3 regions of the Streptomyces sp. NPDC000880 genome follow, and region 2 is predicted to be linked to each of the others. Evidence: riboswitches for the same ligand, from Rfam matches in the RefSeq annotation. Region 2 holds a riboswitch; each other region holds the start of a gene.
What was found. A riboswitch is a leader RNA that binds a small molecule or an ion and turns the genes downstream of it on or off. The one in region 2 is predicted to bind cyclic di-AMP.

Region 1 (10,303 bases), on a different contig from region 2:
TGACGCCGTTCTCGCCCACCCACGGGATCGCCGTCACCACGACGGCGTCACACGCATCGCCGTTCAGCGCTTCGGCGAGCGCCGCCCGGAAGTCCGCCGGGGTGGCCGTCGTGGTGAGGTCGCGCGGCGGCAGCGGGCGCAGGCCCTCCGCGAGGCAGGCGTCGTAGGTGAGGAGGCCGAGGGACTCGGAGTTGCCGAGGATCGCCACCCGTGGCCCGGTCGGCAGCGGCTGGCCCGCCAGCAGCAGGCCCGCGTCGACGAGTTCGGTGACCGTGTCGACGCGGATCACGCCCGCCTGGCGCAGCAGCGCCCCGACCGTGGCGTCCGGGATCCGGGTCACCGGCACCGCGTGCCCGGGCGGCTCGCTGCCGCTGTGGCGGGCGCCCTTGACCACGACGACGGGCTTCACCGCGGCCGTACGCCGCGCGAGGCGGGTGAACTTGCGCGGGTTGCCGATCGATTCGAGGTACAGCAGGACGACATCGGTGTCCGGGTCCTCGTACCAGTACTGCAGAAAGTCATTGCCGGACACGTCCGCGCGGTTGCCCGACGAGATGAAGGAGGACAGGCCCGCGCCACGCCGGTGCAGGCCCGCCAGCAGGGCGATGCCGATCGCGCCGGACTGGGTGAACAGGCCGATGCGGCCGGGCGCCGGGGCCTCGGGCGCGAGGGAGGCATTGAGGCGGACGGCGTCCGACGTACTGATGATGCCGAAGGAGTTCGGGCCGATGATGCGCATGCCGTACGAGCGGGCCTGCCGCACCAGTTCGCGCTGCCGCTCCCGCCCGGGCGCGCCGCTCTCGGCGTATCCGGCGGTGAGGACGACCAGACCCTGGACGCCGTGCTCTCCGCAGTCGGCGACCGCTTCCGGCACCCGTTCGGCGGGAACGGCGACGACCGCGAGGTCGACCGGCTCCCCGATCTCACCGACGGAGCGGAAGGCGGGAACGCCGTCCACCTCCCGCTGCCCGTCGGGAAAGGCGCGGTTCACCGCGTACGTACGACCGGTGTACCCGGCGTCGAGGAGGTTGCGCAGCACGGTGCGGCCCACACCGCCCGGCGCGCGGCCGGTGCCGATGACGGCGACCGACCCGGGCGCGAGGAGGCGCTGCACGGAGCGGGCCTCCGCCCGCTGCTCGCGGCCGCGCTGCACGGCGAGGGACTCGGCGGTCGGCTCCAGGTCGAGGGTCAGATGGACGGAGCCGTCCTCGAAGCTGCGCTTCTGGGTGTAGCCGGCGTCCCGGAACACCTTGATCATCTTGTTGTTGGCCGGCAGCACCTCGGCGGCGAAGCGCCGGATCCCGCGCTCGCGGGCGACCTCGGCGATGTGCTCGAGCAGCGCGGACGCGACCCCGCGCCCCTGGTGGGCGTCCTGCACGAGGAAGGCGACCTCGGCCTCGTCGGCGGGGGCACTCGCGGGGCGGCCTTGCGAGTTGATCCGGTCGTAGCGGACAGTCGCGATGAACTCGCCACCGACCGTGACCGCGAGACCCACTCGGTCCACATAGTCGTGGTGGGTGAAGCGGTGGACGTCCTTGGCGGAGAGCCGTGGGTAGGGCGCGAAGAAGCGGTAGTACTTCGACTCGTCCGAGACCTGTTCGTAGAAGCTGACCAGGCGCTCGGCATCCTCGGTGGTGATGGGCCTGATGCGCGCGGTGCCGCCGTCGCGCAGCACCACGTCTGCTTCCCAGTGATCGGGGTAGGCGTGGTCCGGCTCGGTCTGCATGCCAGAAAGCGTAAGGCTCACCCACCGGTAGCGGCGGCCATTGGCCGCGGGCAGTCTGGGGAGGTCCGATCGGCGGCCGCTCCCGGCCGAACGCCGGTGCGAGCACGCAGCAACGCATGAGAGACTGGTCTAGACAACCGCTAAGACTTGAAGGGCAACACCATGGCTGAGCGTCGCGTCAATGTCGGCTGGGCCGAGGGCCTTCACGCCCGCCCCGCTTCCATCTTCGTCCGTGCCGCCACGGCCGCCGGCGTCCCGGTGACGATCGCCAAGGCCGACGGCAATCCGGTCAATGCCGCCTCCATGCTCGCGGTGCTCGGCCTGGGCGCTCAGGGCGGCGAGGAGATCGTGCTCGCTTCCGAGGCGGACGGCGCCGACGCCGCCCTGGACCGTCTGGCCAAGCTGGTCGCCGAGGGGCTCGAAGAGCTTCCCGAGACCGTCTGAAACCCGACAGTCGAATTGCTGGACGGCGGAGCCTCGACATCCCGAATTCGGGAGACCGCGGCTCCGCTTTTTTACGGCCGGCCCATGAATTCGGGCAGCATAAAATCAGCCCCACAAATATCTTCTCTTTGTATACGGTGCGGCTGTTAATTGCGGGCGCTCGCGGTGTTTACAGCAGGTTGCGAAGTCCTCACCCGCTCGAGACGGCGCAGCCGGTGCGCGGCCGTGGCCCGCTCGGCGTGCAGGGCGGTCAGCGCCCGCGCCCGTTCCACATCGCCGCGCGCCACCGCGTCCACGATCGCGCCGTGCTCGCCCCAGGACTCGATGGGTTTGGCGGGCTGGTCGACGGCGTACATCCAGGTGATCTTGTGCCGCAACTGGGTGAGCAGGGCGGTCAGGCCGGGACTGCCGGAGGCCTGGGCGAGCGTCTCGTGGAACCAGCTGCCCAGCGAGCGCAGATCCTCGCCCTGGCCGCGGCGGGCCCGCTCCTGGCCCAGCCTTACGAGACCGCGCAGGACTTTGAGGTGCGCCTCCGTACGGCGCTGGGCGGCCCGGGCCGCGCCCAGCGGCTCCAGCAGCATCCGGACCTCCAGCAGGTCGGCCGCCTCCTGCTCGGTGGGCTCGGCGACGCAGGCGCCGGCGTGGCGGCGGGTGGTGACGAAGCCCTCGGACTCCAGCGTGCGCAGGGCCTCGCGCACGGGGACCCGGGAGACGCCGTAGCGGCGCGCCAGCTGCTCCTCCGTGAGCCGGCTGCCGCGCTCGAATACACCGGAGACGATGTCGTCGCGGATCGCCGTGCATACCGAGTGCGCGGGAATGCGCATGACCGAACCTCCGCTTTAATCCGCGCGAAACGCAGCCGATTGACGCCTGTTCGGTGACTCTATTGCAGTGGACCGGATTTTCCGATGGCCCCTGTAAATTCTTGGATACCTTTTGGCCAGAGGGCCGAACGCCGAAGGCCCCGGCGGCGGCCGGGGCCTTCGTTCACCGGAGGGGTGTCGCTCAGACGCCGACGCCGTGCGCGCGCAGGTACGCGACCGGGTTGATGTCGGAGCCGTACTCGGGGCTGGTGCGGACCTCGAAGTGGAGATGCGGCCCGGTGGAGTTGCCGGTCGAGCCGGAGAGGCCTATCTGCTGGCCCGGGGTGACCCGCTGGCCGACCGAGACGCCGATGGACGAGAGGTGGCCGTACTGCGTGTACGAACCGTCCTTCATCTTGATCACGATGTTGTTGCCGTACGCGCCGGCCCAGCCGGCCTCGACGACGGTGCCCGCGCCGACGGCCACGACCGCGCTGCCGGACGCGGCACGGAAGTCGACGCCGGAGTGGCTGCCGGAGGACCAGAGCGAGCCGCCGGCCTTGTAGCCGGTGGTGACGTACGAGCCGGCGACGGGGAGCCGGAAGGAGTTGAGGCGCTTGCGCTCGGCCTCGCGGGCGGCGCGCTCCTTGGCCTCGCGAGCCTCCTTGGCGCGGGCCTCGGCCTTGCGCTTGGCCTCGGCCTCCGCCTTCGCCTTGGCGGCGGCCTGGGCGGCCTCCCGCTTCTGGGCGGCGGCCTGGTCGGCGATCTGGTCGGCCAGCGAGTCGGCGGCCACGATCTGGGTCAGGCCGGTGTCCTCGAATGCGGAGGCACTCGTGTCGGCAGCGAGCGCCGGGGAAGCGAGGGTTCCGATGACGCCGGTCGTGGCAAGGGCCGCGACGCCCGCCATGCTCGCGCTCTTGCGCGTCAGGCGGCTCGGGGCACGGTGCTTCCCGGTGGCACGGGTGAACGCCATGAAGTGGCTGATCCTTTCCTTCCTTCTCGCCTACCGGGTTAGCTGACGGGTTCGGAGCAGGAAGGTCTCCTACGGGCTCCTCCGCACGGGTGCGAAGGCGTCCGATTCACCCCAGGGACTGATTGGGTCCCCGGCTCCCCAGGCTCGCGCCATACGGGGACTCGGCGATGGCTGCCCGATGCCGCGGGTGCGGCGGGCTTCTGGCGGACAGCCGGACCGACGCTAGGCGGGGCATCTTTCATTCACCAAACAGACAGGCCGTTTTGTAGTGCATGCCACAGGGCAGACAGGCATCCTCTCCATCAAACCGGGCATAAGACAGAACCCCGGCGTCGCTTTGGAGGCCGGGGTTCTGCTTGTCTGCTTAGAGTTGTTTGCCAGGTATGACCGATCGTCTTGCGGTCAATCAGCCCGTGACAACGGTCACTTCACCGATGCCCAGTGCCCTGACCGGCTCCTCGATCTGCGAGGCGTCGCCGACGAGCACCGTGACAAGCCGGTCCACCGGGAAGGCGTTTACGGCCGCGGCCGTCGCCTCCACGGTGCCGGTCTCGGCCAGCCGTACATACAACTGCGCCTGGTAGTCGTCCGGGAGGGACTGCTCGACCTGGTCGGCAAGCGTGGCCGCGACGGACGCCGCCGTCTCGAACTTCAGCGGGGCGACACCCACCAGGTTCTGCACGGCTACATCCCGCTCGGCGTCAGTGAGCCCCTCGGCCCCGAGCGTGCGCAGCACCTTCCAGAGGTCCTCCAGCGCCGGTCCGGTGTTGGGGGTGTCCACCGAGCCGCTGATGGCGAGCATCGCGGCGCCCGACCCGTCGGGGGCGGACCACAGTACCTGACCGAAAGCCCGTACGCCGTAGGTGTAGCCCTTCTCCTCGCGCAGCACGCGGTCCAGGCGGGAGGTGAGGGTGCCGCCCAGGCAGTACGCGCCGAGCACCTGCGCGGGCCACACGCGGTCGTGCCGGTCCGCCCCGATGCGGCCGATCAGCAACTGCGTCTGCACGGCGCCCGGCCGGTCCACGATGACCACGCGGCCCGTGTCGTCAGCCGTGATCGGCGGTACGGGACGGGGCGCGGCGCTGTCTCCCTTCCAGGTGCCGAGGGTGTCGGCCAGCACGGCGTCCAGGTCGACCCCGGTGAGGTCGCCGACGATCACCGCGGTGGCCGTGGCGGGCCGCACATGCGCCTCGTAGAAGCCCCGCACGGCCGCGGAGTCGATCCGGACCACGGTCTCCTCCGTGCCCTGACGGGGACGCGACATGCGCAGGGAGGCCGGGAAGAGCTGCTTGGAGAGCTCCTTGGCGGCACGGCGGGCAGGATTGGCCGTCTCGTGCGGGATCTCGTCGAGACGGTTGCGTACAAGCCGCTCCACCTCGCTGTCGGCGAAGGCGGGTGCGCGCAGCGCCTCGGCGAGCAGGCCGAGCGCCTTCGGCAGCCGGGAGACCGGCACCTCCAGGGAGACGCGGACGCCGGGGTGGTCGGCATGCGAGTCGAGCGTGGCTCCGCAGCGCTCCAGCTCGGCCGCGAACTCCTCCGCGGAGTGCTTGTCGGTGCCCTCCGACAGGGCGCGCGCCATGATCGTGGCGACGCCGTCGAGGCCGTCCGGCTCGGCGTCCAGCGGCGCGTCGAGGCAGATCTCGACGGCAACCACCTGCTGGCCGGGACGGTGGCAGCGCAGCACCGTGAGCCCGTTGTCCAGCGTGCCGCGCTCGGGGGCGGGGAACGCCCAGGGCCGGGCCTGACCCGCGGCCGGCTGCGGGTGGAACTGCATGGTCACGGCAGCGTCGCTCACTGGTCGGTCCCCTCGTGCTCGTCGGTCTCGTCGCTGTCGTCGCCCTCGCCGTCGCCGTCGCCGGCCGAGATGGGCTCGTAGACCAGCACTGCCCTGTTGTCCGGGCGCAGCCGGGCCTTGGCGACCGCCTGCACCTCCTCGGCGGTGACGTCCAGCACCCGCTGCACGGCAGTCAGCGCCAGCTGCGGGTCGCCGAACAGCACCGCGTACCGGCACAGTTCGTCTGCGCGGCCCGCTACCGTACCCAGCCGGTCCAGCCACTCGCGCTCCAGCTGCGCCTGCGCGCGCTCCATCTCCTCGGGCGTGGGGCCCTCCGCGGCGAACCGCGCGAGCTCCTCGTCGACCGCGGCCTCGATCTGCGGGACCTCGACGCCTCCGGACGTCTTCACGTCCAGCCAGCCGAGCGAGGGCGCGCCGGCCAGCCGCAGCAGGCCGAAGCCGGCCGCGACAGCCGTCTGGTCACGGCGGACCAGACGGTTGTGCAGCCGGGACGACTCGCCACCGCCGAGGACGGTCAGCGCCAGATCGGCGGCGTCGCACTCGCGCGTGCCGTCGTGCGGCAGCCGGTAGGCGGCCATCAGCGCCCGCGCCGGCACCTCCTCGACGACCTCCTCGCGCAGCTGCCGGCCGATGGTCTCCGGGAGCGAGCCGTCGCGCGGCGGCTGCTTGCCGTCGTGGGACGGGATGGTGCCGAAGTACTTCTCGACCCAGGCGAGCGTCTGCTCCGGGTCGATGTCGCCGACGACCGACAGCACGGCGTTGCTCGGCGCGTAGTACGTACGGAAGAAGGCGCGGGCGTCCTCGAGGGTCGCCGCGTCCAGGTCGGCCATCGAGCCGATCGGCGTGTGGTGGTAGGGGTGGCCCTCGGGGTAGGCGAGGGCGGTCAGCTTCTCGAAAGCCGTGCCGTACGGAACGTTGTCGTACCGCTGGCGGCGCTCGTTCTTGACGACGTCGCGCTGGTTCTCCATCGACTCGTCGTCGAGCGCGGCAAGCAGCGAGCCCATCCGGTCGGCTTCCAGCCAGAGCGCCAGCTCCAGCTGGTGTGTGGGCATCGTCTCGAAATAGTTGGTGCGCTCGAAGCTGGTGGTGCCGTTCAGCGAGCCACCGGCGCCCTGCACCAGCTCGAAGTGGCCGTTCCCCTTCACCTGGCCCGAGCCCTGGAACATCAGGTGCTCGAAGAGGTGGGCGAGGCCGGTACGGCCCTTGACCTCGTGGCGTGAGCCGACGTCGTACCAGAGGCAGACAGCGGCGACCGGGGTCAGGTGGTCCTCGGAGAGCACCACGCGCAGGCCGTTGGCCAGCCGGTGCTCAGTCGCTGTCAGGCCGCCGGAACCGGCCTGCGCTGTGGCCGTGTGACCCATGGGCATGTACGTCCCTTCGATCGCGATATGGAGAAGTCCTGCCACTGTATGCAAGCGCGCTGACACCTGGCGAAGTTCCCGGGTCGCGGTCAGCGTTGTCAGTGGGACGGTCCACAATGGTCGGCGTCAGTTCCAGACCTGGTACGCGAAGGAGCAGCAGCCGCGATGGCCCGCCGCAGCACGAAGACCCCGCCGCCGGACGATTTCGAGGAGAGGATCCTCGACATTGACGTGGTGGACGAAATGCAGGGCTCCTTCCTCGAGTACGCGTACTCGGTGATCTACTCCCGGGCCCTGCCGGACGCACGTGACGGCATGAAGCCGGTGCACCGCCGGATCGTCTACCAGATGAACGAGATGGGCCTGCGCCCCGACCGGGGCTATGTGAAGTGCGCCCGTGTCGTCGGCGAGGTCATGGGTAAGTTGCACCCGCACGGCGACGCGTCGATCTACGACGCCCTGGTGCGGATGGCGCAGCCGTTCTCGATGCGCCTGCCGCTGGTGGACGGGCACGGCAACTTCGGCTCGCTCGGCAATGACGACCCGCCGGCCGCCATGCGGTACACCGAGTGCCGGATGGCCGACGCGACGTCACTGATGACCGAGTCGATCGACGAGGACACCGTCGACTTCCAGTCGAATTACGACGGCCAGGAGCGCGAGCCCGTCACTCTCCCCGCCGCCTACCCGAATCTGCTGGTCAACGGCGCGTCCGGGATCGCGGTCGGCATGGCGACGAACATGCCGCCGCACAATCTGGGCGAGGTCATCGCCGCCGCCCGCCATCTGATCAAGCACCCGGGCGCGGACCTCGAGACGCTGATGCGGCTCGTCCCGGGGCCCGACCTGCCGACCGGTGGCCGGATCGTGGGCCTGGCCGGCATCAAGGATGCGTACGAAACGGGGCGCGGCACTTTCAAGATCCGCGCGACGGTCTCCGTGGAGGACGTCACGGCACGCCGCAAGGGCCTGGTCGTCACCGAACTGCCCTTCACCGTCGGCCCGGAGAAGGTGATCGCCAAGATCAAGGACCTGGTCTCGTCGAAGAAACTCCAGGGCATCGCGGACGTCAAGGACCTCACCGACCGCTCGCACGGTCTGCGTCTGGTCATCGAGGTCAAGAACGGCTTCATTCCGGAGGCCGTGCTGGAGCAGCTCTACAAGCTGACGCCGATGGAGGAGTCCTTCGGCATCAACAACGTGGCGCTGGTGGACGGGCAGCCGCTCACGCTGGGGCTCAAGGAGCTGCTTGAGGTCTACCTCGACCACCGCTTCGAGGTCGTGCGCCGGCGCAGCGAGTTCCGGCGGACAAAGCGGCGCGACCGGCTGCACCTGGTCGAGGGCTTGCTCGTCGCGCTGATCGACATCGACGAGGTGATCCGCCTCATCCGGTCGAGCGAGAACTCCGCGCAGGCGAAGGAGCGGCTGATCGAGCGCTTCTCGCTCAGCGACATCCAGACCCAGTACATCCTGGACACCCCGCTGCGCCGGCTGACCAAGTTCGACCGCATCGAGCTGGAGAGCGAGCGCGACCGGCTGAACGGCGAGATCGACGAGCTGACCGGGATCCTGGAGTCGGACGCCGAGCTGCGCAAGCTGGTCTCGGGCGAACTGGCCGCGGTGGCGAAGAAGTTCGGCACCGAGCGGCGCACCGTGCTGCTGGAGTCGGCGAGCACGCCGGTCGCCGCGGTGGCGCTCGAGGTCGCGGACGACCCGTGCCGGGTGCTGATGTCCTCGACGGGTCTGCTTGCCCGTACGGCCACGGGCGAGCCGCCGGTGGACGACGGCGGCAGGCGCGCCAAGCACGATGTGATCGTCTCCGCGGTGCCCGCCACGCAGCGCGGCGACGTGGGCGCGGTGACGTCGGCCGGGCGGCTGCTGCGGATCTCGGTGATCGATCTGCCACAGCTGCCGGACACCGCTTCGACGCCCAATCTCTCGGGCGGGGCGCCGGTCTCGGAGTTCCTGTCGCTGGAGGCGGACGAGCGGGTCGTCTGCCTCACTACGCTCGACGAGTCCTCGCCGGGCCTGGCGCTCGGCACCCTGCAGGGTGTGGTCAAGCGTGTGGTGCCCGACTATCCGGCGAACAAGGACGAGTTGGAGGTCATCGCCCTCAGGGAAGGCGACCGGGTCGTCGGCGGTGCCGAGCTGCGTACGGGCGAGGAGGACCTGGTCTTCATCACCTCCGACGCGCAGCTGCTGCGCTACCCGGCCGCGCAGGTGCGGCCGCAGGGCCGGGCGGCGGGCGGCATGACCGGCATCAAGCTGGCGGACGGCGCCGAAGTGATCTCGTTCACGGCGGTGGACCCGGCCGGGGACGCGGTGGTGTTCACGGTCGCCGGCTCGCACGGCACTCTGGACGACTCGGCGATGACGGCGAAGCTGACGCCCTTCGACCAGTACCCCCGCAAGGGGCGGGCCACGGGCGGGGTGCGCTGCCAGCGGTTCCTCAAGGGCGAGGACGTGCTCGTACTGGCCTGGGCGGGCGCGGCTCCGGCGCGGGCTGCGCAGAAGAACGGCGCACCGGCCGAGCTGCCGGAGACCGACCCGCGCCGCGACGGTTCGGGCACACCGTTGACGTCGGCGGTGGCGGTGCTGGCGGGGCCGGCGAGCTAGTGTCATGCGCCCGAAATCTTGCTGGTTAGTTCTGCTTGGTCTTCTGGTGGTCCGTCCCGACCTTGGCTTGCGGACCCCCAGGAGGATGGAGCGATCGCACGTAGCGCAGAAAGGCCAGGAACTCGGTCCTGCCCTTCTTCACATTGATGTGCCCATAGAGCCTGTTGGTGGAGAGGTCGTAGGCGGCAAGGAAGTGACGCACCCCGTGGGGGCGCTTGTAGGTGGCCCGCCGACGGCGCCTCGGACCTGATCGTCGGGCTCCTTGCTCGTCTCACGGTGTCCGCGAGGGCCTCGGTCAGGTGCCGACGTAGGCCGCGAGGTGCTCGCCGGTGAGGGTGGAGCGGGCGGCGACGAGGTCGGCGGGTGTGCCCTCGAAGACGATCCGGCCGCCGTCGTGGCCGGCGCCGGGGCCGAGGTCGATGATCCAGTCGGCGTGCGCCATGACCGCCTGGTGGTGCTCGATGACGATGACCGACTTGCCGGAGTCGACGAGCCGGTCGAGCAGGCCGAGCAGCTGCTCGACGTCGGCGAGGTGGAGTCCGGTGGTCGGCTCGTCGAGGACGTAGACACCGCCCTTCTCGGCCA
Region 2 (10,303 bases):
TAAGCGCCGATCTGGATCATGGTGGCGTCGAAGGGGCCGTGCTCGGCGCCGATGTCCTTGAAGCCGGGGAAGTATCCGGTGTCGCCGCTGTGGTAGATCCGGTGCTCCGGGCCCGTGACGGCCCAGGACGCCCAGAGTGTGTGCTGCTGGTTGCGCAGCCCGCGGCCGCAGAAGTGGCGGGCCGGGGTGGCGGTCAGCCGGATGCCGGCGACTTCCGTCGACTCGGTCCAGTCCAGCTCACGCAGCCGGTCGGCGGGCACGCCCCAGCGCTCGAGGTGCGCGCCGACGCCCAGCGGCACCGCGAAGACCGTGTCCGTGGAGGCCAGGGCGCGGATGCTGGGCAGATCAAGATGGTCGTAGTGATCGTGGGAGATGACGACGACATCGACCGGGCCGAGGGCCGCGAGCGGCACGGGAACAGGATGCAGCCGCTTGGGTCCGGCGAAGGAGAAGGGTGAGCAGCGGTCGCCCCAGACCGGGTCGAAGAGGACCCGCCGGCCGTCGATCTCGGCAAGGACGCTGGAGTGTCCGATCCAGGTGAGCCGCAGCCCGGAGGCCGGCGGTTTCGCCAGGTCGGCAAGGGGCGTGGGGTGCATGGGCACCACGCCGACGGGGGACCGGCGCGCCCGTGCCTCCTTGCGGAAGTAGATCTTGGCGAACTCGATCATGGAGCTGCCGGACGGCCTGGTCCTGGCCCCCACGGGGTTCTGGAAGGACCCGTCGGAGAAGTTCGGCGAGCGGAGAATCCGCGCCCACCGCTCTCCGGCCGGGTCGGCGCCGAACGCGGCGGGTCGCAGGGACCGCAGCCGGGAGCTGAGAGAGTGGGGCGAGCCGGCGCCGGTCACAGCACCTCCAGATGTCGGGGTCTTTTCATTATGTGCGGGCGGTACGCCAGTGCGGTAACGCGCGGAGGCCGCGCACCGTGCTGGTGCCGGTGGGCGTCACCCTGGGTGTGCCGGCGGTGACGGCCACCGGCACCGGCGGTGGGCTCAGCGGCGCGGCTGGCCATAGGCCCGTTCCACGCGCAACCGCAACACGAGGCGCTTGTCGCGGACCATCGCGCGCCGGTAGTCGTCCCAGTCCGGGTGTTCGCCCTGCACGTCGCGGTAGAGGGTGATCAGCTCTTCGACGGTGGCGTCGTGCGGGTCGGCAGCGACCGGTGAGAGGTCGGCCGTACCCTCGACGACGGTCCAGGCCCAGCGGTCGGGGCTGGTGACGTGGTAGCAGGCGCGCGGGTCGCGGCGCAGGTTCCTGGTCTTGGCCCGGTCGTCAGTGATGGACACCCGGATGATCCGCTCATGCGGGTCGTACGCGTGGTTCACATTGGACAGCTGGGGCCTGCCGTCCCGTTTGATGGTGGCCAGCACCCCTCCGTCGTACTCGTCGACCAGCTCGAGGAGGGCGTCCTCCGCGTCCCGCTGCGCGTCCTGCTGTGCGTCGATGTCCGTCATGACCACAGCAACGCCTGTCCCCGTGCGGGTGTTCCTGAGATTCCCCCCGCGATGTCACATCCGGGACCGCGCTGTCCGTCGTATGCGTGAATACGGCGTCGACAAAGGGCGTCGACCACACCTCAGGAGGCTCGTCATGGCCCGTATCTCGCTCACCCCGCGCCGCTCGCTCCTCTTCCGCGCCACCCAGTGGTACTCCAAGCGCGTGTACGGAAAGGTCCTCGACCCCGCCCGGGCACTGGCCCACAACCCGCAGGTGCTGTGGACGGATTTCCGTTTCGAGCAGTCGGTGGCGAAGTGGAAGAGCCTCGACCCGGGCCTCAAGGCGCTGGCGGTGATGGCGTCGGCGGCCTCGATCGGGTGCAGCTGGTGCATGGACTTCGGCCACTGGGAGAGCCGGCAGCAGGGCATGGACGTGCGCAAGCTCCAGGATGTGCCGATGTGGCGCGACAGCGATGTCTACGCTCCGCTGGAGCGCGACGTCATGGAGTACGCGGAGGCGATGACGGCCAATCCGCCGCGGGTCGAGGACGAGCTGACGAAGCGGCTGCTCATGGCTCTCGGCGAGGCGGCGTTCGTCGAGCTGACCGCGATGGTGGCGGTGGAGAACCTGCGCTCGCGGATGAACTCCGCACTTGGGCTGACCAGCCAGGGCTTCAAGGACCACTGCGAGATTCCGGCCCGCCGGCGCTCCACGGCCGGCTGACCGCTACGGCCGTTCGGTCCACCCGGCGAGTTTATTGACGATCACGTTGGCAGGGGAGCTCGCCCCTCCGGATACTGACCGACGATTCAGTTACTGCGTCCGTCGTCGTGCCTGGAGGCAACATGTCCGAGCTCCCCATCGGGCTGGTCCGCTCACGACCGAGCGGCGCGGGCAGCAGTTCGGCAAGCCGTCTGGATGCTCGACGGACGGGGTATTCGCGCGAGTTCCCGTGGAGCAGTGGATACGGGACGCCAAGCTGGAGGAGATCGAGAAAGGCACCTCGGACATCATGCGGCTGATCATCTCGAGGAGCATGCGACATGGCGGCGACGACTCTGACGGGCGGCGAAGCCGATGCTGGAATGGACCGACGACGCGCTCGCCCGCGAGCTCGGCGTGGACCGCGCCGCGCTCACCGCCGCCGCTCGCTGAACGGCCGTGCGCGCACAGCCTCTTCCCCCATACTTGGCAACTGTGTCTCAGCAGCCGCAGTCTCAGTCCAAGTCTCAGTCTCAGTCTCAGTCTCAGTCTCAGTCTCAGTCTCAGTCTCAGCAGGCAGATCCTCTCCCCCACGATGTGCTGGTCGTCGGCGGCACCGGCGTGGACACGGTCGTCCGTGTCGACTCTCTGCCGGTCCCGCTCTCGGACTCCGTCGGGGTCGGCCCGATCCGCGAATCGCCGGGCCACACCGGCGGCAACGTGGCCCTGGGCTGCCGGGCCCTCGGGCTGAATGTCACCCTCCTCGACTACATAGGCGACGACTGGCCGGGCCACCAGGTCCGCGCACGGCTCGCCGAAGGCGGGGTGGCCTTCGAGCCGCTCCTCTCCCCGACCGGGACTCGTCGCGCGGTCAACCTCGTCGACCCCGCGGGCCGCCGCATGTCCTTCTACGACGCCCGCGATCCGGGGGAGTTGCGGATGCCGCGCGACTTCTACCTCCCACATCTGCGGCGGGCCCGCCACATCCATCTCTCGATCGTGAACTTCGCGCGGTTCCTCTACGACGACATCGAGGCGCTCGGCGTACCCGTCTCCACCGACCTGCACGACTGGGACGGACTGGCCGATCACCAACGGGAGTTCGCGCTCCGCTCGGACCTGGTCTTCCTGAGCGCGGCGGGCGCCGGCGAGCGGATCGCCTCGGTGATGCGGGAGATCCTGCGCGACGGACGGGCACAGACGGTGGTCGCGACGGCGGGCGCCGGCGGCTCGTACCTCCTCACCCGCGACGGCAGCAGCACCCCACGCCCGATCCCCGCGGCGGTCCCGCCCGCACCGGTGGTGGACTCCAACGGCGCGGGGGACGCGTACGTTTGCGGCTTTCTCTACGGGCGGTTGTCCGGCCGCGACCTGGAGGAGAGCGCCAGGCTGGGCGCACTGGCGGGCGCCCACGCCTGCACGGGCGAGGGCAGCACGGCGCTGATCGGCCCCGCCGGACTCGTGCCGTCTCAGGTCTGACGCACGGGACGCATTGGTTCGTACGGCGGGCTCCTCAGCCGTCGTACGGAACGGGAAAGCCGATCCCGTCCCTCGCCGACTCCTCCCACAGCCGGCGCGCCACCGCCGCGTCCTGCGCCCGCGCCGAGAACGCCGTCGGCTTCGGTGCGCCCTTGAAGGAGCCGAGGCCGGAGGGGCCGTAGTACTCACCGGCCCGAGCGTCCGGGTCCGCCGCCGCACGCAGCACCGGGAGCGCGCCGCCAATCAGCTCCGGCGATTGAACAGTCAGGGAGCCTTTTCCAACCTCAGCTTGAGCAGGTCACGTGGAGGGTGGGGACGGCCTGAACGAGTGCGGTGATGCGGGTGGTGCTGCACCGCTTCGTGGGCGAGAAAATCGGTGGCGCTCCGTGAGGTGAGCCGTTAACTTCCGCCTGAGCGCAGTGAGGTACGAGACGCGACGGCGAAGGGGAGCCAGGCATGGAGACTGAGGGCGCGCGGACCGACCGTTTGGGCTTGCTGCTCGACCAGTTCGACCAGGCCAGGGAGATGGCCCAGGTGCGGCTGACGGGGCTCGGTGACGAGGAGTGCCTGTGGGAGCCGGTGGCCGGTTGCTGGTCGATCCGGCGCCGGGGCGAGGCGGCGACGCCCCGGGCGTACGGGCCGGGCGAGTGGGTGCTCGACAAGGGCGCCCCGGACATCCCGGCGAACGAGTACGCCGAGATCTCCCGGCAGGCTGCCGGCGGCATGACGGTCGCCAAGATCGCCGATGACTGGAGCGTGAGCGTCGAGCGGGTCGAACAGATCCTCGCCCACACCGGTGCGCCGGAGCCCGACGAAGTGCCGGTCACCACCATCGCGTGGCGGCTGGGGCACCTGCACTCCTGCTTCGCGGGCCAATGGGAGTGGACCTTCGGTGAACGGCGGCAGGAGCCGAAGCTGCTGGTCGACTTCACCCCCTCCGCCGCCTTGGCACTCGAACGGTTCTGGGCGCTGATCGACCGCTGGCGCGACAGCGTCGCCGCCATCACCGACGAGCAGCTCGACACGGTCGGCTTCTCGCAGTACCCGTACGGCTCCGATCCCGACGACCCATTCATCGCCGTGCTGGCGGGGGCCAACCTCGAATTCATCCATCACATGGCCGAGATCGCGTTGCTCCGCGACCTGTGGCGGGCCCGCTTCACCACTCCCGGGTAGGCCCGGGCGCGCGGCGAGGGTGTTCCATGGCGTTTCCGATCCACACGCCAGTGAGCGGTTGGTGGAGCTGGACACGTCGATGCCGGACGGGTAGACAAGCACACGAGTTTCGACATGCCATAGGCGCGCCACGCGCCGTAGCGGCGCTCGCTCTGCAGATTTTCGAAGTCGAGGCGGGCGCTGCTCTGCGCCATGCTGGTGACGGTGACGACGCGGCTCCCCGGCTGGTCGAGGAGTCTGGGCAGCAGCAGCGCGGTGAGTGCGTAGTGCCCGAGGTGGTTGGTGCCGAACTGCGACTCGAAGCCCTGCGCCGTGGTGCGGCGGTGGGGTGGCGCGATCAGCCCGGCATTGTTGATCAGCAGATCCAGCCAGGGTCGGGGGTGAGCCGCACTGCTTCGCGTACGGAGTCCAGGTCGGCCAGATCCAGCGGCAGCAGCCCGGCCCGCGCGCCCGGCACCTCGGCGCGCAGCCGGTGCATCGCGGCCGCGCCGCGGTCGTGGTCGCGGGTGCCGAGCAGCACCCGCGCCCCGGCGCCGGCGAGGCCCGCGGCGACCGCGAAGCCGATGCCGCGGTTGGCACCGGTGACCAGGGCCGTACGGCCCGTCAGCCGGGGCAGGTCCCTCGCACCCCACCCCGCCGCCATCACAGGGGCAGCAGGTTCGGGCGCTTGGCCTCGACATGGTCGCCGGAGCTCTCGCCGCGCAGCCGTCGGCCGATCCACGGCACCAGGTGCTCACGCGCCCAGTGGATGTCGTCACGGCGCACGTCGAGCGGGCCGCGCCGCGGCTGGGGCGGCCACAGCTGGTCGGGGTCGGCGGGCACATCGATTCCGAGTACCTGGGCGGCGCGCAGCGCAACCCGGGTGTGTCCCTCGGGCGACAGATGCAACCGGTCGGCGTCCCAGGCGCGCCTGTCCTGAACGGACTTGAGCGACCAGAGGTCGAGGACGGGGCAGTCGTAGCGGTCGGCGATGGACCGTACATGCGCGGTGTACGTGGCGATCTTGCCGCGCAGATGGCGCAGCACCGGCACCCCGCGCGTGTCGAATCCGGTGGTGACCATGACCGTGCCGACCGCACTCGTGAGGTCGGCGACGGCGCGCTCGAAGCGCTCGGCCACGTCGTCGGGGTCGGTGCCCGGCCGGATGATGTCGTTGCCGCCGGCGCAGAACGTCACCAGATCCGGGGCGAGTTCCTTCGCCCTCGGCACCTGCTCCTCGACGATCTGGTCGAGGAGACGGCCGCGCACGGCGAGATTGGCGTACCTGAAGGTGTGCTCCGGGGTCCGGTCGTCGAGCAGGACCGCGAACCGGTCAGCCCATCGACGTACATCCCGTTCGGACCCGGGTCTCCCACGCCCTCGGTGAAGCTGTCACCGATCGCCGCGTACGACCCGAATGCGCCATTTTTCCCTGTTCTCGAATCGTCTGCCACGAGACCACATCTTTCCCTTACGGATGTGACCTACGCGACCGCAAGGAGGGGTTGACGAGGGGTGATCTTTGCCACCGGCCAAGTTTCGTCCAACCCGGAATACGCCGACTCCCCCCGCGCCGCCGGGTGGCGGTGCGAGGGGAGAGCGGTGTGCTGTCTGCGCCTCGGCTGGATCAGGCGGACCGGACGCGGATCAGATGGAGACGCCGTACTGGCGCAGGTAGGCCAGCGGGTCGATGTCCGAGCCGTAGCTCGGGCCGGTACGGATCTCGAAGTGCAGGTGCGGGCCGCTGGAGTTGCCGGTGGAGCCGGAGAGGCCGAGCTGCTGGCCGCCGCTCACGCTCTGGCCGGCGGAGACGGAGAGCGAGGAGAGGTGGGCGTACTGCGAGTAGTTGCCGTCGCTGTGCTGGATCACAACCTCGTTGCCGTACGCACCGGCCCAGCCGGCGGAGACGACGGTGCCCGCGCCGACGGCCTTGACGGTGGTACCGGAGGATGCCGCGAAGTCGACGCCGGTGTGGTAGCCGCTGGACCACATGGCGCCGGTCATGCGGTAGGGGGTGGTGACGGTCGCGCCGTCGACGGGGGCTGTGAAGCCGGAGCCGCTGGTCTGCGGGGCGCTCGCGGAGTCACCGGAGGACTGCGCGGAGGGGTCCGAGCCGGAGTCGGAGGAGGCCTTGGCCTTCGACGCGGCCTTCGGTGCGGCCTTGGACTCGGCCCCGGCCTGGCTCTCCTCGCGGGGCTGCGCCTTCTCCGGAGCCTTCGCCTTCGACGTCGCACCGAGGGTCAGCTTGAGGCCCGGGCGGATCAGCGACGGGTTGTCGCCGATCTGCTCACGGTTGTCCTCGTACAGCTTCTTCCAGCCGCCGGACACATCGTGCTCCTTGGCGATCTTGGCCAGGTAGTCGCCGGCGACGACGGAGTACGTGGTGGGGGCGGCGGCCGGCTTGGCGGCCGCCGGGGTCGCGGCGGCGGTCACTGCCGCAGCCGCCACGGCGGGAGCGGTCTTGCCCGCCGCGTGGGCGCCGGTGGCGCCCATCAGTGGAAGCACGATGACGGCGCCACCCGTGCCGGCGGCGACGAAGCCGCGCGTGATCGGGCTGGTCCTTGGACGGCGGTGCTTACCCTTTGCGGGCATGGCGCATTCCTCTCCGGCGCCTACGAGGTGAGCTGTCGGGTTCGGGCTGGAGATGCCCGGCCGCGCGGTGCGCGACTTAACCCCGAGCCGTCCGGAACTCCGGAATGGCGTACTACCTGGGTCCCCCGCTCCTGCCACGCGTTGGTGGGTTTCGAATTCCGGTCGGCGGCAGGATTAGGCGGTCCGTCCGGATTGACGGGAACGTAAGCGAGACGGACGGGCGGGTACAAGCCATCACTTTCCCGGGTCAATGATCCATGCGATATCGCCACAGAATTCCGGTTACGCTCCGTGAATAATGGATCCCAACGGGATCCCAACTGTCCTTCCGTCAAAGGAATTCGACTCCGCCGCACCACCACGGAACGTCACGGATATGATCCTGCTCACGGGTCGGGTCCCATCTCCCTTACATACGGGGCACGTTATGCCGAACCGGCCAATTCGGACAGAAGTGTCATTTAATGATGATCAGCCGATCGAGCCCACTTACCCCGAATTCCTGTCAACACCACAGGAATTCCACCGTGACCCACCGCCTTTGCTCGACGACTGCCTCTCGGCCTCAACCGCAAAACTGGACAAAATGGTGCCGCGTCCGCGACGGGCCGCTCTTCCGGAACGAGGGGGTGGAGCCGACCGCGGAGGCATCCGGGGCGACGTGGCGAAGGCCGCCGCGATCGCGCCGGCGCAGGCCCCCGCGGCGCGCGGGATGGGTGCGGGATGAAGATCCTGAATACGGTGTCGCCGAAGGCGAATGCGGCCGGGGATTTCTCCGCGTACATCCCGATCATGGATGTCGACCTTCTCGATGTCACCCCTCGTAGAGCCCCCTGATCTCCTTTGGCCCATTCCGAATTGCCCGTCGTCCACTCGAAATTCGCGGCAGGCTTGAGCCGGAGGAGTCGCCGGAATCCGTTGCAGCGGGGTACGGGGGTATGCCGCGCCCCGACGAGCCGTCTGCGCCGTATCCGCTCGTTGCTCCTGAAGCCCTCGCCCGGCCATGGAAGTTCGCGTTCATGGCCGGGTCGATTCGGAGTCGATTCGGAGTCGGATCAGCGGCGACGCAGCCGGATCACGGTGGCGTCCATGTCGCCCTTGAGTCCGGTGTCCAGTCCGTGGTGCAGGAGTACGGCCCCCCGGTGTACGGCGCCGGTGTCCAGGCACTCGTAGGAGGCTGCCGGGTCGAAGCCGCGCAGCCTGAGCCTGGGCGGCTGCTCGCCGTAGTGCTGCGCCTGCAGCCAGGCGAGGACAACGCTCTCGTCGCCGCGTATGTACTGCACGGCGCTGAGCCCGCCCTCGGGCGCCCGCAGCCGGTGCAGCTCGCCGTGCTGCACCAGCGGCCTGATCTTCTTGTAGAGGTCCACCCAGCCGCGTGCCTCGGCGAGCTCCTCATCGGTCCACTCGGTGAGGTCGCCGCCGACGCCGAGAACACCGGCCATCGCGCTGACGAAGCGGAAACGGAGCGTGCTGACGCGGCCGTTGAGCTGGACATTGGGGCTGTCGGTGACCCAGGCCGCCATGACCCGTGCCGGGTGCAACTGGGTGAAGCCCTGCTGGATGGCGAGCCGGTCCAGCGGATCGGTGTTGTCGGAGGTCCACACCTGGTCGGTACGGGAGAGGATTCCGAGGTCGATCCGGCCGCCGCCGCCCGAGCAGGACTCGAAGGCGACGGACGGATGCGCCGCGCGCAGCCGGTCGAAGAGTGCATACAGCGCGTGCACATGCTCGACCCAGAGCTTCTGCGGGTACTTCTCGCCGGGCCAGCCCGCGTCCGTGAAGCAGCGGTTGAAGTCCCATTTCACGTAGTCGATGGGCGCGCTGCTGAGGAGCGTGTCCAGCTGCTCCCAGAGATAGGCCTGTACGTCCTCGCGCGCGAGGTTCAGCACGAGCTGGTTGCGGAATTCGGTCCTGGCGCGGCCCGGGTGGTACTGCACCCAGTCGGGGTGCGCGCGGTAGAGGTCGCTGTCGGCATTGACCATCTCCGGCTCGACCCAGATGCCGAACTGCATCCCCAGCTCGTGCACTTCGTCGGCAAGCGGCCCCAGCCCCTGCGGGAAGCGCTCGGCGTTGGGCGTCCAGTCGCCGAGCCCGGCGCGGTCGCTGGTGCGCTGCCCGAACCAGGCGTCGTCCACCACGAACAGTTCGACGCCCATGGCCGCGGCCCGCTGGGCGAGCGCCCGCTGCTGCTCCTCGGAGATGTCGAAACCGGTGGCTTCCCAGGAGTTGTAGAGGACGGGCCGCTCGGTCGCCGCGTCGGGGATCACATGCGCCAGCTGCCAGGCGTGCCAGGCCCGGCTGGCAGCGCCGAATCCGCCGTCGGTCCACAGCCCGGCGAAGACGGGCGAGGTGTACGACTGGCCGGGCGCGAGCCGCAGCAGTCCCGATTCGTCGTAGCCCGCGCCGCCGGTGATCTGCACGAGTCCGTCGGGCAGCTGCTGTACGGAGATCCGCCAGGACCCGGACCAGCCGAGCGCGCAGGCGTACACCTCGCCGTGCTCCTCCGTGGCCCCCTCCGCGTCCAGCGCGACCCACGGCAGATGCTGATGTCCGGTGTGGCCGCGACGGCTGCCGATCACCTTCTCGCCGTACGTCAGCTCCGACCGTACAAGCAGCGACTCGGCCGCCCAGCGGCCGTGCAGCTGACTGAGCCGCCAGCGGTCGCGCTGGGGCAGCGTCCAGGCGGCGGCGTCGGCCCGCAGCAGCTCCAGGTCGGGACCGTCCCCTTCGTGGGCGACGGTGACCCAGCGCTCGATGATGTCCGCGTCGTCGCGCATCCGGTGGTGCAGGGTGAGGCCGAGGCCGTGCAGGGCGTCGGTGAAGCGGAGCCGCAGTTCGTCGCCGTCCACCGCGTGAGAGGCGAAGGTCCACTCCGTGCCGCGCACTTGTGGCGTACGGACCAAGAGCGCCGGGCGTACGAAACGGGGTCCGCCCTCGACCG
Region 3 (10,303 bases), on a different contig from region 2:
CGCAGACGAGTCAGTACGAAACCGCCGCGGCCACGTTCGCGTACGACACCACCGGACAGTGGACGGGGCCCGCCTTCGACACCGGCACGTACGACGCCACCGCCTGGAACACGGGCGCGGAAGCCATCCTGCCGCACGTACCGCAACAGTTCACGCCGGAGCATGAATTCATCCCGGACCAGGACTTCAGTCCGGCGGGGCCCGCCGACCTCTCCACCGAATTCCAGCCTGACTTCCAGCCGGAATTCCAGCCCGACCTCACGTACGAGTACGAGGAGTACCAGTACGAGGCCGAGGCCGAGGCCGAGCCTGAACCCGAGGCAGAGGCCGAGCCAGAAGCGGAAGCCGAACTCGGCGGCGAGCTGGCGCCGGAACCCGAACCCCTCGCCGCCGCCGTCATCCCCCGCCCCGTCCGCCGTTCCGGCGGGTCCCGCGGCCGTCGCCGCACCCCCGCGAAGCGCTCCGCGCTCCTCACCGTCGCCGTGCCCTCCGCCTGCGTGATGGGCGTCGCCGGCATCGCCGCCGCCTCCGTCGGCAGCCTCGGCACCAGCGGCGAGACCAAGGGCGACACCAACCTGGAGGCGGCCGATCCGTCCTCCCCCAAGGCGATCGCGGCCAACAACAAGATGGACACGCAGCTCGCCGCCCTCAGCGCCGACGCCCGCGATTTCGGCGACCGCGCGTCGCGCACCCAGGAACGCCTCGACCTGAAGGCGCGCCAGGAGGCGGAGAAGAAGAAGCGCGACGAAGAGGCCAAGCGCCGCGAGGCGATGCGCCCCAAGTTCGTACTGCCGGTGCAGCGGGAAGGCCTGAGCGCATACTACGGCCAGGCCGGCGTCAACTGGATGTCCGTGCACACCGGCATCGACTTCCCGGTGTCGTACGGCACCGAGGTGATGGCCGCGACCGACGGCACAGTCCGTACGCAGTGGAACAGCGCCTACGGAAACATGGCCATCGTGACCTCGCCCGACGGCACCGAGACCTGGTACTGCCACCTCAGCAGCACCAAGATCCGCTCCGGTTCGGTCAAGGCCGGTGACGTCATCGCGTACTCCGGCAACTCCGGCAACTCCACCGGACCGCACCTCCACTTCGAGGTACGGCCCGGCGGCGGCTCGGCGATCGACCCGCTGCCGTGGCTTCGCAGCCACGGCCTCGACCCGACGTAAGCACCGATCAGAGCTTTTCGACCGGCGCGTACCGCAGCAGCAGCCGCTTCGGCTTGGTGTCCCCGAAGTCGATCGTCGCCTGCGCGTCCGCACCCAGCCCCGTCACTCCCACCACGGTCCCCAGGCCGAACTGGTCATGCGTGACCCGGTCTCCGACCGCCAGCGAGATCACCGGCTTGTCGGTCGTACGCCGCGTGGCGAAGCCAGAAGAACCGCCGCCCACGCGTGAGCGCGAGGACGAGAGCGACGAGGCGATGCCGGACGTCGGACCGGCGGGCGCGGCCATCGGACCGGTCCGCTTCCACTGCAGGTGCTGCCCCGGGATCTCCTCCAGGAAGCGCGAGGGCGGGTTGTACGAGGGCTGGCCCCAGGCGCTGCGCATCGACGACCGCGTCAGATAGAGGCGCTCGCGGGCGCGTGTGATGCCGACGTACGCCAGCCGCCGCTCCTCCTCCAGCTCCTTCACCTGGCCGAGGGCGCGCATGTGCGGGAAGACGCCGTCCTCCATGCCCGTCAGGAACACCACCGGGAACTCGAGGCCCTTCGCCGTGTGCAGCGTCATCAGTGTGATGACGCCGGAGCCGTCCTCGTCCTCGTCCGGGATCTGGTCGGAGTCGGCGACGAGCGCGACCTGCTCAAGGAACTCGGCGAGCGTTCCCGCACCTTCCTCCTCGGCGCGGTCCTGCTCGAACTCCAGGGCCACGGCGGCCAGTTCCTGCAGGTTCTCGATGCGCGTCTCGTCCTGCGGATCGGTCGACGCCTGCAACTCGGCGAGGTAGCCGGTCCGCTCCAGGACGGCCTCGAGCACGGTGGCCGGTCCGGCGCCCGACTCGACGACCGTACGCAACTCCTCCATCAGCACGTTGAACCGCTTGACGGCGTTGGCCGAGCGGGCCGCCATGCCGTACGCCTCGTCGACGCGGCGCAGCGCCTGCGGGAAGGTGATCTTCTCGCGCAGCGCGAGCGCGTCGATCATCGCCTCGGCGCGGTCGCCGATGCCGCGCTTGGGGACGTTGAGGATGCGGCGCAGCGGGACATTGTCCTCGGGATTGGCGAGAACTCGCAGATACGCGAGGACGTCCCGGACCTCCTTGCGCTCGTAGAAGCGCACTCCGCCGACGACCTTGTACGGCAGTCCCACCCGGATGAAGATCTCTTCGAAAACACGGGACTGGGCGTTCGTACGGTAGAAGACCGCGACGTCGCCGGCCTTCGCGTCGCCGGCGTCCGTCAGCCGGTCGATCTCGTCGGCGACGAACTGCGCCTCGTCGTGCTCGGTGTCGGCGACATAGCCGGTGATCTGCGCGCCGGCGCCGGCGTTGGTCCACAGGTTCTTCGGGCGGCGGCTTTCGTTGCGCTCGATGACGGCGTTGGCGGCGGAGAGGATCGTCTGCGTGGAGCGGTAGTTCTGCTCCAGCAGGATCGTCGTCGCGTCCGGGTAGTCCTCCTCGAACTGGAGGATGTTGCGGATGGTCGCGCCGCGGAAGGCGTAGATCGACTGGTCGGCGTCGCCGACGACGCAGAGCTCGGCCGGGTCGTCATCCGGGCCCGAGGGACCCACCAGCTCGCGTACGAGTGTGTACTGAGCGTGGTTGGTGTCCTGGTACTCGTCCACCAGGACATGGCGGAACCGGCGCTGGTAGTGCTCGGCGACGTCCGGGAACGCCTGCAGCAGATGCACCGTCGTCATGATGATGTCGTCGAAGTCCAGGGCATTGGCCTCGCGCAGCCTCGCCTGGTACATCCGGTACGCCTCGGCGAGCGTCTTCTCGAACCCGTCGACAGCCTGGTCGGCGAAGGTCTCCTCGTCGATCAGCTCGTTCTTCAGATTCGAGATCTTCGCGCTGAAGGACTTCGGCGGGAACTTCTTGGGATCGAGTTCCAGATCACGGCAGACCAGGGCCATGAGGCGCTTGGAGTCGGCGGCGTCGTAGATCGAGAACGACGAGGTGAAGCCGAGCCTCTTGGACTCCCGGCGCAGGATGCGGACGCAGGCGCTGTGGAAGGTCATGACCCACATGGCGTTGGCGCGCGGGCCTACGAGCTGCTCGACGCGCTCCTTCATCTCGCCGGCGGCCTTGTTGGTGAACGTGATCGCCAGTATCTGGCCGGGGTGGACGCTGCGGGTGCCCAGCAGATGCGCGATCCGGTGGGTCAGCACCCGGGTCTTGCCGGACCCTGCCCCGGCCACGATGAGCAGCGGCGAGCCGGTGTGCACGACGGCGGCACGCTGCTGCTCGTTCAGCCCCTCGAGCAGGGTGGCGGGGTCCACGACGGTGCGCGGGGCGCCGTCGCGGTGGTACGGGTCCCGGGCCGGGGGGACGTCGTAAGCGCCCTGGAAGAGATCGTCAGGGATCTCCTCCGGGGCCGAGTCCTCGGGCGGCGGCGGGTGGTGCTCCGCGCTGGGCTGGAGGTCCGCCAGGAAGCTGTCGTCAAAGAGGCTGCTCATCGCTCTACGAGTCTAGGCCGCCGCACTGACAGCTCGCCGCCGCATTGGGATACGACGGACGACACGGGCGGACGATTTGAAGCCGCCACTCTCCGTCATCGACCCGTGCCACCGGGTCATCACACGAGGGCACCGGTTCGCCGATCGCCAAGGTCACGAAAACGTATCGGGCATTTCGAACATCAACCTTCACAGCAGCCACACGAGTTGGCTAGCGTGCTCCACCAGGGCAGCCCGTACCCCCATGGCGATCCACGCCAATCGGGCGGCCTGCGCCGAATTCGGGCTTTCCACAAGAGAGTTCGGAACCGGGGACCCACTATGCACAACCGGGGTGAATCGGACCCTGCCTCACTCGGTCCGTAGGGCGATCTTCCGTTCCGCCCGAACCCGACAGCTAACCCGGTAGGCGGTCCACGGAAGAAGGAGATGTCGGCCTTGGCGTCGCATCGCAAAACGCGAAGTCGAACCGTTAAGACCTCCCCCGCCGTCGGGTTCACGACGGCAGCCCTCGCCTCGGTCACCCTGCTGTCCACGCAGAGCGCCAACGCCGCACCCGCTGAGCCGAAGCCCTCCGTCGAAGAGGTGCAGAAAAAGGTCGACGACCTGTACCGGCAGGCCGGCACGGCGACCCAGAAGTACAACAAGGCCAAGGAAGCGACCGCGGAGAAGCGCCGCGAGGTCGACCAGCTGCTCGACGACGCCGCCAAGCGCACGGACAAGCTGAACGAGTCGCGGCGGGCGCTGGGCAACTACGCGGCCGCGCAGTACCGCACGGGCGCGGTCACCCCGACCGCCGCGCTGCTCTTCGCGGACAGCCCGGAGGCCTACTTCGACCAGACGCAGCTGATGAGCCGGCTGACCGACCGTCAGCGCAGCGCGATCACGGACTATGAGACCCAGCGGGCGGCGGCCACCGAGCAGCGCGCGGAGGCGACGAAGAGCCTCGAGTCGCTCACCCGCTCCCAACACGCCCTGCGCACCAGCAAGCAGGACGTCCAGGCGAAGCTCGGCGAGGCGCGCACGCTGCTGTCGAAGCTGACGGCCGAGGAGAAGGCGCGGCTTGCGGCGATCGAGCGCAAGAAGGAGGAAGAGGCCCGCCGCAAGGCCGAGGCCAAGGCCCAGGAGGAGGCCCGCGCCAGGGCGGAGGCCGAGCGGCGCCAGGAACAGAACCAGGACGGCGGCACGGGCACCGGGGCGGGCACCGGCTCCGGCTCCGCGGGCGGCGCCACGTACGCGGCGAAGGCCGAGAAGGTCCTGTCCTTCGCCCGCTCCCAGATTGGCAAGCCGTACGTCTGGGGAGCATCGGGCCCGAGCTCCTACGACTGCTCGGGACTGACCCAGGCCGCCTGGAAGGCGGCGGGCGTGGACCTGCCGCGCACCACCTGGGACCAGGTGGAGGTGGGCGAGCGGGTCGCGCCGAAGGATCTGCTCCCCGGTGACCTGGTCTTCTTCTACGACGACATCAGCCACGTCGGCATCTACATCGGCGACGGCAAGATGATCCACGCGCCCAAGCCGGGTGCGAACGTCCGAGAGGAATCGATCTACTACATGCCGATCTACGGCAGCGTGCGCCCGGCCTGAGGACCGGTCAACGCACGAACGCCCGGGCCGACAGCGGCGCCCGGGCGTTCTCATGTCCAGCTCATTCCAGCCTATGCCCGGCTCACGCCCGGCTCACGTCCAGAGCGTCGCGATGAAGATGTTCGCGACCGTCAGCCCGCCCACCGCACCGAACAGCGCCTTCTCCACCTTCTCCTCGTCCCGCTTGACGTACACCAGGCCCAGGATCACAACCAGCACCGCCAGCTTGATGCCGACCTTCAGGTTGTTCACCGGCTGGTCGTCCGCCTGGTTCAGGCCCACCAGTGCCACGCCCGTGATCAGCATGGTCAGCGCGCCGTGCAGCATCGCCGGGGTGAAGCGGGCCGTTCCCGCGGCCATCGCCTTCATCTGGGTGAGGAAGCCGCCGAGTAGTGACGCGATGCCGATGATGTGCAGGGCGACGAAGACATTGATGAGTACGTCCATGTCGCGGAGCCTAGCCCTCCCCATACCACCGCTCTCCGGGCAGGTGCGGCTCATTCGCCGCATCGGTCACCGCTGCACGGGAAACCGAGCCGGCACCGTCGGTCCCGCTGTCAGAAAGCGCACCCACATATCCAGCTTCGGGCAGTACCGGTCCACGCCTCATTCCCGTGACTCTCAGGTTTAGCGTCCTTCTCAGGTGACCGACTCCCCACCGCCGCCGGGCTCCCGGGCGGCAGTCGGCCACCCCCGCCGAGAGATCCGGCGGCGGACCGCTCCCCCCGTGCGGACCGCCGTCGGATTCGGCGGACGCGGCGGACACGGCGTCGGATCGGGCGTCGGATTCAGCCTCGGACTCGGACCGCGGGGAAGACGGAAGGACGTGGACGCCCTCGTGGCAGCGCACCGGAAACCCAAGCAGCATCCGCTCAGCGGGCCGGCCGCCCGGACCGCCGCCACCCTCGCGCTCGCCGGCGCAGCGACCGCCACCGCGTTCGACGGCACCGGGCAGGCCGAGCCCCGTCTCACTCCCGCACAGATCAAGGCCAAGGTCGACAAGCTCTACCAGGAGGCGGAGGCCGCCACCGAGAAGTACAACGGAGCCAAGGAGCAGACCGCGAAGGCCCGCGCGTCGCTGGACTCACTGCGCGAGGAGGCAGCCCGCAGGACCGAGCGGCTCAACACCTCACGCAACGCCCTCGGTTCGATCGCCACCGCCCAGTACCGCGCCGGCGGCATCGACCCGGGGTTGCAGCTCGCCCTCACCTCCGACCCCGACGAGTATCTGGAGCGGGCCGCGCTCGTCGAGCGGGTCGGCACACGGCAGGCGGACGCCATCGGCGGTGTGCACCAACAGCTCGTGGAGATCGCCCGGTTGAGGGCCGAGGCGGCCGAGCGCATGGACGGTCTCAAGGCCCGGCAGACCGAGCTGGCAAAGCACAAGGCCACCGTCCAAAACAAGCTCGCGGCCGCCGAACGCCTCCTCGCCGAGCTCACCGCCGAGCAGCGCGCCTCGTACGACAGCTGGAACGGTGCGGAAAGCCCCGCGGACACGCGTGCCGACCGGTCAGCCGGCTCCCGCGGCTCCCTCAAGGCCCCCAACTCCCGTGCCGCCCAAGCCGTCGCGTACGCCTACGGAGCGCTCGGCAAGCCGTACGTCTGGGGCGCGACCGGGCCCGGCTCCTTCGACTGTTCCGGGCTCACCCAGGCCGCCTGGGGCTCCGCGGGGATCTCGCTGCCCCGCACCACGTACACGCAGATCAACGCGGGCCGACGGGTATCCCGTTCCCAACTCGCCCCCGGTGACCTGGTGTTCTTCTACTCCGGCGTCAGCCACGTCGGCCTGTACATCGGCGGCGGCCAGATGATCCACGCCCCGCGCCCAGGCGCCCCGGTCCGCGTCGCGCCGATCGACGAGATGCCCTTCGCCGCCGCGACCCGCCCCGCGTAAGCCGGCCGGGTCAGAACCCGTCCACGGCCGTCAGCGAGCGGGGCTCGGCGGCCGGGTCGTTGTAGCCGGAGAAGCTGACGGCCGCGCCGTGCGCGAAGAGGTGAACATGGCTTGGACGGTTGCCCGGCTATGTACCAGTTACCTCACGAAGGAGCCTAAACCAGACGACGGGCCGTCGCCCACCGCGTCAGCTCGTGCCGGTTCGAGAGCTGCAACTTCCGCAGCACCGCCGACACATGCGACTCCACCGTCTTCACCGAGATGAACAGCTGCTTCGCGATTTCCTTGTACGCGTAACCCCGCGCGATCAGCCGCAGCACCTCGCGCTCCCGCTGGGTGAGCCGATCGAGGTCCTCGTCCACCGGCGGCGCGTCCGTCGAGGCGAAAGCGTCCAGCACGAAGCCCGCCAGACGCGGCGAGAACACCGCGTCCCCGTCCTGCACGCGGAAGATCGAGTCGACCAGATCCGTGCCCGTGATCGTTTTGGTGACATAGCCGCGGGCGCCGCCCCGGATCACTCCGATCACGTCCTCGGCCGCGTCGGAGACGGACAGCGCCAGGAAGCGCACCGGGTTCGCAGACGCCGCCATCAGCGAGGCGCAGCGGCGCAGCACCTGCACTCCACCGCCGCCCGGCAGATGTACATCCAGCAGGACGACCTCGGGCCGGGTCGCCGTGATCACGGTGACCGCCTGGTCGACGTCGGCGGCCTCGCCGACCACTTCGACGCCGGTGCGGTCGGTCTGGCCGATTTCGGCCTGCACTCCGGTGCGGAACATCCGGTGGTCGTCGACGAGCACGACCCGTACGTGCCGCTCGGCAGTCTCTCCAGCAGCCTCGGTCTCGGTCATTCGCCCACCCTCTCCATCTCCAGCTCGACCTCGGTGCCCCCGCCGGGCACCGAGCGAAGCCGTGCCGTCCCGCCGTTGCGCTGCATCCGGCCGATGATCGATTCTCTTACGCCCATCCGGTCGCCGGGGACGGAATCCAGGTCGAAGCCCGGCCCCCGGTCCCGTACCGACACGAAGACCGTGCGGCCCTCGACCTCGGCGTAGACCTGGACGGCCCCGCCCTCGCCACCGTACTTGGCCGCATTGACCATTGCCTCGCGTGCGGCTTGCATCTGTGCGGCCAGTTTCTCGTCCAGCGGGCAGTCGCCGACGACCACGACTTCCAGCGGTACGCCGTGCTTGTCCTCGACCTCGGCCGCGGCCTTCTTCACCGCCTCGGCGAACGTGTCCGGTTCCTCGTCCTCGTCCTTGCCGGTGCCCTCCGGCTTGTAGAGCCAGTTCCGCAGCTCGCGCTCCTGGGCGCGGGCGAGGCGGCGTACTTCGCCCGCTTCGTCGGCGTTCCGCTGGATCAGGGTGAGGGTGTGCAGTACGGAGTCATGGACGTGCGCGGCGACCTCCGCCCGTTCCTGGGCGCGGATGCGCATCGTCCGCTCCTCCGAGAGGTCCTGGGTCATCCGCACCAGCCAGGGGCCGGCGAGCAGGGCGACACCGGCGATGACGGCGATAGCCGCGGTCAGTACGTTGCCGAGCTGGGCGGCGGAGCCGCGTACCACCATGAAGACGGTGAGGCCCATGCCGACCAGGGCGACGCCCGCGAGCGCGCGGCCCAGTTGCAGCAGCCTGCGGCGGCGGCCACCCGTCGACAGGGTGGCCCAGCGGGCACGGCGGGCGTTGTCCGCCTGCCGCCACACCAGCACCACACCGGCGCCGATCAACAGCGTCGGCCAGACATAGCGGTTGGTGTTGCTGCCCATGTCGACATTGCCGGCGAAGATCGCGGCGCCGACGAGCAGCGCGACCATCGCGAAGAGCTGTCCCTTGTCGGGCTTGCGCAGTCGGCGCCTGCCGTCCGGCGTGGCCTCGAACACGGAACGCGGCTCGGCGGCCCTGCCGCCGACGCCGAGCGGCACGACGATCCAGAAGACGGCGTACAGCAGCACGCCGAGGCCATCGGCCATGAACAGGCCCAGGAAGACGAGGCGGACCCAGATGACGGGCAGTCCCAGGTGCCCGGCAAGGCCGCGCGCCACACCACCGAGCATCCGGCCGTCGGCGCTGCGGTACAGCTTGCGCAGCGGCTGCTCCTCCGGCGCGGGGGCGCGGGAGGGTCCGGCGGATCGGGGCGTGGCGACTGGCATGCCCCGATCGTCACATGCAGAGGCGGGCCGTTGTATCAGGGTCGTCCCCTAAACCGACCCTGAAAGCCGGGGCCCGCGGCCGGGCCGATATCAGGGAAGGGCCAGGGTCGGCGTGGGTGCCGTCCCGGCGCGGGGCCCGTCACCATGGACGTATGACACAGCCGACCACTCCGCCTCCTGCGCAACCGAACGCGCCGCCCGAGGCGCGACCCGAGGCGCAGCCGCTGCGCCGCGCCCCGAACCAGAAGGTTGTGGCGGGTGTCTGCGGCGGGCTCGGCCGGTACTGCGACATAGACCCGGTGATCTTCAGGATCGTGATCGGTGTGCTCTCCGTGACCGGTGGCATCGGCCTGATCTTCTACGGCTTCGCCTGGCTGCTGATCCCCTTCGAGGACGAGGAGGAGAACGAGGCGCGTCGCCTGCTGTCGGGCCGGGTGGAGGGCGCGTCGCTGACGGCCGTGCTCCTCGCCCTGATCGGCTGCGGACTGTTCCTGTCCATGATGGGAAGCGGCGGGACGCTTGCCTTCGCCGCCCTCCTCTCGGTCGCGGTCGTCGGCGCGGCCGTGTGGTCGCAGCGCCGCAGTATCGCCGCCCCCGCCGGCGCGCTGCCGTACACCGCGACGGCGCACGCGGTGGCCGAGGCGCCGCCCGAGACGAAGGCGCCGCCCGTCCGCGACAGCCCGTCCTGGTGGCGGGACCCGATCATCAAGGACGGCACGACGGGCCCGGTGGCGACCGGCTATCTGTGGGGCCCGGAAGACGCTGCGGCCCAGGCGGCCGCGGAGGCCGCCGCTCCGCCGCGGAGGCGTACGTCAGCCGCTCCCCCGCAGACGCGCGGGCCGCGCGGAATCGGCGGCACCGTCTTCCTCCTCGCCCTCCTCGCGGGCGGCCTCGGCACGGGGCTCAGCTGGGACGGCAGTCCGCTTGGCACGAGTCTGCAGATCGGTCTTGCCTGCGCGCTTTCGGTGTTCGGGCTCGGCCTGCTGGTCAGCGCGCTGCTTGGCCGTACCGGCTTCGGCACGATCACGATGACGATGATCACGGCGGGTCTG

Region 1: another riboswitch for cyclic di-AMP. It lies ahead of ACWDO5_RS32640 (M23 family metallopeptidase); the one in region 2 lies ahead of ACWDO5_RS28170 (M23 family metallopeptidase).
Region 3: another riboswitch for cyclic di-AMP. It lies ahead of ACWDO5_RS31670 (NlpC/P60 family protein); the one in region 2 lies ahead of ACWDO5_RS28170 (M23 family metallopeptidase).

The regions. Positions count from the first base shown of each region.
Region 1 covers NZ_JBSFMS010000165.1:440-10,742, forward strand. Annotated here, with positions in the region: partial or broken gene ACWDO5_RS32625 (GNAT family N-acetyltransferase) at 1-1,726, opposite strand, end outside; gene ACWDO5_RS32630 (HPr family phosphocarrier protein) at 1,889-2,170, shown strand; gene ACWDO5_RS32635 (GntR family transcriptional regulator) at 2,317-2,994, opposite strand; gene ACWDO5_RS32640 (M23 family metallopeptidase) at 3,176-3,946, opposite strand; cyclic di-AMP (ydaO/yuaA leader) riboswitch at 3,960-4,123, opposite strand; gene ACWDO5_RS32645 (M16 family metallopeptidase) at 4,353-5,720, opposite strand; gene ACWDO5_RS32650 (M16 family metallopeptidase) at 5,738-7,108, opposite strand; gene ACWDO5_RS32655 (DNA gyrase/topoisomerase IV subunit A) at 7,268-9,718, shown strand; gene ACWDO5_RS32660 (hypothetical protein) at 9,744-9,920, opposite strand; gene ACWDO5_RS32665 (ATP-binding cassette domain-containing protein) at 10,014-10,303, opposite strand, start outside.
Region 2 covers NZ_JBSFMS010000114.1:11,274-21,576, forward strand. Annotated here, with positions in the region: gene ACWDO5_RS28120 (MBL fold metallo-hydrolase) at 1-845, opposite strand, end outside; gene ACWDO5_RS28125 (PPOX class F420-dependent oxidoreductase) at 990-1,451, opposite strand; gene ACWDO5_RS28130 (carboxymuconolactone decarboxylase family protein) at 1,588-2,157, shown strand; gene ACWDO5_RS28135 (hypothetical protein) at 2,387-2,887, shown strand; gene ACWDO5_RS28140 (carbohydrate kinase family protein) at 2,785-3,615, shown strand; gene ACWDO5_RS28145 (hypothetical protein) at 3,650-3,841, opposite strand; gene ACWDO5_RS28150 (DinB family protein) at 4,072-4,791, shown strand; gene ACWDO5_RS28155 (SDR family NAD(P)-dependent oxidoreductase) at 4,728-5,159, opposite strand; gene ACWDO5_RS28160 (SDR family NAD(P)-dependent oxidoreductase) at 5,147-5,434, opposite strand; partial or broken gene ACWDO5_RS28165 (SGNH/GDSL hydrolase family protein) at 5,434-6,224, opposite strand; gene ACWDO5_RS28170 (M23 family metallopeptidase) at 6,418-7,362, opposite strand; cyclic di-AMP (ydaO/yuaA leader) riboswitch at 7,365-7,519, opposite strand; gene ACWDO5_RS28175 (alpha-galactosidase) at 8,418-10,303, opposite strand, start outside.
Region 3 covers NZ_JBSFMS010000152.1:2,542-12,844, forward strand. Annotated here, with positions in the region: gene ACWDO5_RS31660 (M23 family metallopeptidase) at 1-1,172, shown strand, start outside; gene pcrA (DNA helicase PcrA) at 1,180-3,621, opposite strand; cyclic di-AMP (ydaO/yuaA leader) riboswitch at 3,885-4,048, shown strand; gene ACWDO5_RS31670 (NlpC/P60 family protein) at 4,051-5,208, shown strand; gene ACWDO5_RS31675 (hypothetical protein) at 5,302-5,655, opposite strand; gene ACWDO5_RS31680 (NlpC/P60 family protein) at 6,047-7,102, shown strand; gene ACWDO5_RS31685 (LuxR C-terminal-related transcriptional regulator) at 7,258-7,953, opposite strand; gene ACWDO5_RS31690 (PspC domain-containing protein) at 7,950-9,251, opposite strand; gene ACWDO5_RS31695 (PspC domain-containing protein) at 9,404-10,303, shown strand, end outside.